2 regions of the Pseudoalteromonas sp. CnMc7-15 genome follow, and region 2 is predicted to be linked to the other one. Evidence: predicted binding sites of a transcription regulator. Region 2 holds the regulator's gene; the other holds the start of a gene.
The links. Region 2 encodes MetJ, which represses methionine synthesis genes. Its sites were predicted from a motif close to TAGACGTCTAGACGTCTA; they were not measured.

Region 1 (3,176 bases), 540 kb from region 2:
AGCAATAAGCGGCAGATTGCTACACGGCGACGCTCACCCCCTGATAAATGCTCAATCTTGGCATCCCAAGCTGGCAGTCGTAATGCATCTGCCGCGCGCTCTAGGGCGTTATCAAGGTTGTGGCCATCGTGGGCTTGAATAATGGCTTCAAGTTCGCCTTGCTCTTTGGCAAGCGCATCAAAATCGGCATCTTCCATGGCATACTCAGCGTATACTTGGTCAAGGCGATCAAGGGCATTTTTAACTTCACTGACCGCTTCTTCTACAACTTCACGCACTGTTTTGCTTTCATCAAGCTCAGGCTCCTGAGGAAGGTAACCAATTTTAATGCCAGGCTGAGGGTGTGCCTCACCCTCAAAATCTTTATCCACGCCGGCCATAATGCGTAGTAAGGTCGATTTACCTGCGCCATTTAGGCCAAGTACACCAATTTTTGCGCCAGGGAAAAAGTGCAGAGAGATGTCTTTTAAGATGGTGCGTTTAGGTGGCACCACCTTTGACACGCGACTCATCGAGAAAATAAACTTATCAGGTAAAACCATGAAAGGAGCCTTTACAATGTGACTAATTTAAACTGCCGTTATTGTAGAGTCTCTATGGTGAAAGCGTCAACGAATGGCCCGTTAATTTGCCAATAATATGGCCACTCCAGCCAGCGCCAATAAACCGCCCACTATCATACGCCAAGTCACCGGCTCGCGTTTAAAAAAGCCAATCGTCATGACCATCAGCGGGGCAGTGGCAAAAATAGTTTGTGCAATAGCCGGGTCGGTATGCTGCACCGCCGCCAATTGCAGCCACAAGCCAACGAAGGTGCCGAAAAAAACAGCCACCAGCAGCCAGCGTTTGTTATCAATACCGTGCAGTCGAATGGCTTGGTATAGGTCGCTGCGTTTTATAATCATTACCAGTAAAGCCGCGCTCAATGTGCCGGCAAGGAGGCGAATAAGGGCGGCCCATAGGCTACTCATCGACTCAGTATTCATAGCCCCTTTTGACATCACCATGCCACTGGCTTGGCACAAAGCCGCAAGTAATGCGAAAGCCACGCCTTGAAAGTAAAACTTCTTATCAACTGGGGGCAAGTGGCGTTGAGGTAATACCGCGAGGATCACCCCCACCGAAGTGATGGCGATGCCCAACCAGGCCAGTAGCGGTAAGTATACACCCAACAGCACAATATTAAGTATGCCAGTTAAGGCTGGAGCGAGAGATTCGATTATTAAGGTTCGTGCTGGGCCAATACTGCGCAGGGCGCCAAAGTAGGCGCTATCGCCGATGGCAATACCGATAACCCCACCGGCGATAAGCCAGCCCCATGAGGTGAGCTGCACTGGCATGGCGCCATCGCCAAGTAGCGCCATGGCAATTACCATCATTAAAGAAGCGAGTAAGCCTTTACTTACATTTAGTTGCAGTGGTGAAAGGTGATGACTGAAGCCTTTGTACAATAAGGTAGAAAAAGCCCAAACCACGGCTGCACTGATTGCTGCAATTTCACCTATACCCATCATCGACTCTTTGTTAGTTAATCGCGGGCATTATTGCAGTTAACTCATCCACTGCAACTTTATTTTGGACGTCTAAACATCTAGAGGTTGAAATTTACAGTGTGGCGTTCATAATAGCCTCTTATCTTCTAATTCGGAGTACCGCCATGCCCATTACGGTTCAAGACGCTTTGCCAGCCATTATGGAACTGCGCCAAGAAAACGTATTCGTGATGCCAAAAAGTCGCGCTCGGACTCAAGAAATCCGGCCCATGCGCTTGGCTATTTTGAACCTGATGCCGAATAAGGTGGAAACCGAAGTGCAATTTATTCGTCTGCTGGCGAATACGCCATTGCAGGTCAATGTTGACTTGCTGCGTTTAGATACGCACCGCTCTAGCGCTAACTCAGAGCAGCATCTGGATATGTTTTATCAGTACTTCTCAGATGTTAAAGACAACAATTACGATGCCTTGATTGTCACCGGCGCGCCCTTGGCCCACTTAGAGTATGATGAAGTAGGGTATTGGTCGGAGCTACAAGCGTTCTTTGATTGGGCGGAGCACCATGTGACCTCGACCCTATTTAGTTGTTGGGCGGCGCACGCTGGGCTTTTCCATCATCATGGACTTAAGCGTCAATTGCAGAAAAATAAGTTGTGCGGAGTGTTTGAGCATCAGTGTTACTTTGACCACGCGGCGTTAACCCGAGGCTTTGACGATCGCTTCCTAGTCCCGCATTCGCGTTATGGCCATATTGATATTGCCGCGATAAACGCCTGTAAAGAATTAGTCGTGGTAGCAGGCTCGCCCAAGGTAGGTGCTTACTTACTTAAGAACCAAAGCGGTTCGCAGGTGTATATCACCGGACACCCTGAATATGATGCCGATACCCTGAAAAAAGAGTATTTACGTGATTGCGACAAAGGCGCTGACGCACCGATGCCAGAAAACTACTTCCCTCATGGCGACCCAGCGCAAGAGCCCTCGAAAACCTGGCAAAGCCATGCCTTTTTGTTATTTTCGAATTGGCTTAATTACTACGTTTACCAAACCACTCCCTATGATATTAATCTGGTTAGCCAGGATGTAAGGACTAACAACTATGCCGAATAAACGTGATGCATTAACACTGGCCCTCAACGAGCGCATTTTAATTTTAGATGGCGCCATGGGTACGATGATCCAACAGCATAAGCTCGAAGAGCATGATTATCGTGGTGAGCGGTTTCAAGATTGGCACGTGTTGGTCAAGGGGAATAACGACTTATTGAGCCTCACTCAACCGCAGTTAATAGCACAAATTCACCGTGAATACTTGGCAGCGGGCGCCGATATTATTGAGACCAATACCTTTAACGCCACGACCATTTCCATGGAAGATTATGACATGGCGAGCCTAAGCCGTGAGATTAACCTCGAATCGGCCCGACTGGCACGCGCGGTGGCCGATGAATTTACCGCTCGCGAGCCACACAAACCGCGCTACGTAGCCGGCGTACTGGGGCCAACATCAAAAACCTGCTCGATCTCACCGGATGTTAATGACCCGGGCTATCGCAATATCACCTTCGATAAGCTGGTGGCCGCGTATATCGAATCGACCCTGGCGCTGATAGAAGGTGGTGCCGATCTGATTTTAATTGAAACCATTTTCGATACCCTCAATGCCAAAGCCGCTTCCTTT
Region 2 (3,176 bases):
TTTATGCATGCATAAGTCCCTATAGTGCATGGAATATCAAAATTTACACATAAAGCTTTAGATAATGTGCATGAATTTGGGCTTAAAACCCTTTAATTTCGTACAACAGGATAGACCTGATATTGCTTGAATATATTTAGAAAAGCGGTATGGTTTGCCTTAACTAGCTGAACTCTCACATACATTTCTAGCAGGATACTCGTTCATGTCTGACTTTCGTGAAAAAGCCCTCGATTACCACGCTAACCCCGTTCCAGGAAAAATTAGCATTGAACTCACCAAAAGCGCCGAGACCGTTAACGATCTCGCTTTAGCCTACAGCCCAGGTGTTGCAGAGCCGGTGCGTGAAATCGCTGCCGATGCTAACAATGCTTATAAATACACGGCCAAAGGCAATATGGTTGCTGTGATCTCTAATGGCAGTGCCATTTTAGGGTTGGGTAACTTAGGGCCGTTAGCGTCTAAGCCGGTCATGGAAGGCAAGGCACTACTGTTTAAGCGTTTTGCTAATCTTGACTCCATCGATATCGAGGTGAAGCATCGCACCACGGAAGACTTTATTAACACTGTAGAAAATATTGCCGATACCTTTGGCGGTATTAACCTCGAAGATATTAAAGCTCCAGAGTGCTTCGAAATCGAGCAAGCGCTCATTGAACGCTGTAATGTGCCAGTATTTCATGATGATCAACACGGCACTGCTATCGTCACTGCCGCAGGCATGCTAAACGCTTTAGAAATTCAAGGTAAAGATATTCGTGATGCTCTGATCGTGTGTTTGGGGGCTGGCGCAGCGGCAGTTGCATGTATGGAGTTGCTTATTAAGTGTGGCGCTCAGCGCGAGCATATTTACATGCTTGACCGTAAAGGGGTGATCCACACGCGTCGTGATGACTTAAATGAATATAAGCAATTATTTGCTAACAACACCGATAAGCGTACCTTGCAAGACGTTATTGCTGATGCCGATGTGTTCGTTGGTGTTTCTGGCCCAGATTTGCTCGCAGCTGAAGACCTTAAATTGATGGCCGACAAGCCGGTCATTTTTGCCTGTTCTAACCCAGACCCAGAAATTAAGCCGGATGTGGCACACAGTGCGCGCAAAGACTTAATTATGGCCACTGGGCGCTCTGACTACCCGAACCAAGTGAATAACGTACTGTGTTTCCCATTTATTTTCCGTGGTGCACTGGACGTGCGTGCCACCGCTATCAATGATGAGATGAAAATTGCCGCTGTAGAGGCTATTCGCAGTATCGCCAAGGAGCCAGTACCTGAGTCAGTGTTAACGGCATCTGGAGTGAGCGAGTTAGAGTTTGGCGCGCAATACATTATTCCCAAGCCTATGGATCCACGATTATTGCCACGCGTAGCGAAAGCCGTGGCGCAGGCGGCTGTGGACTCAGGTGTTGCGCAAATTGATATGCCAGCGAATTATATGGCTGAGTAATCACTTTACTACTCAGCGCTAGAAAAAAGAAAACCCAAGCTCAATGCTTGGGTTTTTTTATGGCTTGCAAAGAGTAATAGCTTCACTAACGACTTTTCATACAGGCCAACTTGCGACATGTATGCATAACACTATGCTTACTCCAGCAAAGGGGCCTAATGCTCAGGGGTTAGTTAAACTTGCTTATCTTTGTTAGTCCTCTCCGATAACAGGCACTTCCACACCCATTTCTTCCATAATTTTTCTCACCTCTTCAGGTACCTTCTCCGGGTTGTCTTTACGGAGATCTTCGTCATTTGGCAGCGGCTGGCCAGTAAAGGCATGTAGAAATGCTTCACACAGCAACTCACTGTTGGTGGCATGACGAAGATTATTCACCTGGCGGCGAGTACGTTCATCGGTTAATACTTTTAAAACATTGAGCGGGATGGAAACGGTAATTTTCTTTACCTGTTGGGCTTTTTTTCCATGCTCCGCATAAGGGTGAATGTATTCACCATTCCACTTGGCCATAATTTGCGTCTTATTTTTGGTCACTTAGGCATCAATAAGGACGAAATTTTATCGCGTTGGTAAGGATAGTCAAATATTCATAAATTAGCTATTTAGACGTATAAATGTTTTGACTTCTAAATTGTGTTAATTTAACCTTTTGGACGTCTAAACATCCATTTTCTTGATTGGGGGCAAATATGTCACAACTAAAAAAAGACACCATCGCCGTGCGCCATGGTATTGATGCTGATAAGCACCATGGTGCGGTGGTGCCACCCATTCATTTATCGACCACCTATTCCTTTGCCGATTTTGATAGCAAACGCGAATATGATTATGGTCGTAGTGGTAATCCCAATCGGGATATTTTGGCGCAGACCTTAGCGCAACTAGAAGGGGGAGAGCACGGAATTATCACCGCGACAGGTATGGCCGCAGTGCATCTAGTGACGCAGCTACTGACACCCAATGACACCCTAGTGATCCCCCATGATTGTTATGGCGGCAGTTATCGCTTATTTACCTCTTTAGCCAAACGGGGGTTGCTCAAGGTTGAGGTTATCGATTTCACTCAATCAAACTGTTACCAACGCTTAGTGGCCGCCAAACCCAAACTGGTGTGGATTGAAACGCCCAGTAATCCCATTTTGCGACTCACGGATATCCGCGCAGTGTGCGATGCCGCGCAGAGCATCGGTGCGCTGGTTGCAGCCGACAACACGTTTTTATCTCCCGCCTTACAGAACCCATTGTTATTGGGTTGTGATGTGGTGGTGCACTCGACCACTAAATATATCAATGGTCACTCCGATGTGGTCGGTGGTGCGGTGATCACCAAAACCAAAGAGTTGGGTGAAGAGCTGGCATGGTGGGCTAATAATATTGGCATTACCGGCGCCGCTTTCGATAGCTATCTCACCCTGCGTGGTTTGCGTACCTTAAAAGTGCGCCTTAAGCAGCATGAAGAAAATGCCTTGGCGATTGCTCAATACCTTGAACAGCATCCTAGTGTGCAGTCTGTTTACTATCCAGGGTTGAGTTCGCACCCACAACACGACTTGGCGAAGGCGCAGCAACAGGGCTTTGGAGGTATGGTGAGCTTTGATATTAAAGGTCAGCTGCAAGACAGTGCAAAATTCCTCACCTCAGTACAGCAGTTTACCTTAGCGGAGTCGTTGGGCGGGGTGGAAAGCCTTATTTGTCACCCGGCGACCATGACTCACGCGGGCAT

Region 1: a site for MetJ is predicted at 1,577-1,594, ahead of metA (homoserine O-succinyltransferase). Genes of this name have one in related genera too.

The regions. Positions count from the first base shown of each region.
Region 1 is NZ_JAKRFT010000003.1:52,889-56,064, reverse strand. It holds gene ettA (energy-dependent translational throttle protein EttA) at 1-542, opposite strand, end outside; gene MHM95_RS07635 (DMT family transporter) at 624-1,511, opposite strand; gene metA (homoserine O-succinyltransferase) at 1,658-2,605, shown strand; gene MHM95_RS07625 (homocysteine S-methyltransferase family protein) at 2,595-3,176, shown strand, end outside.
Region 2 is NZ_JAKRFT010000003.1:597,780-600,955, reverse strand. It holds gene MHM95_RS10055 (malic enzyme-like NAD(P)-binding protein) at 206-1,450, shown strand; gene metJ (met regulon transcriptional regulator MetJ) at 1,643-1,963, opposite strand; gene metB (cystathionine gamma-synthase) at 2,143-3,176, shown strand, end outside.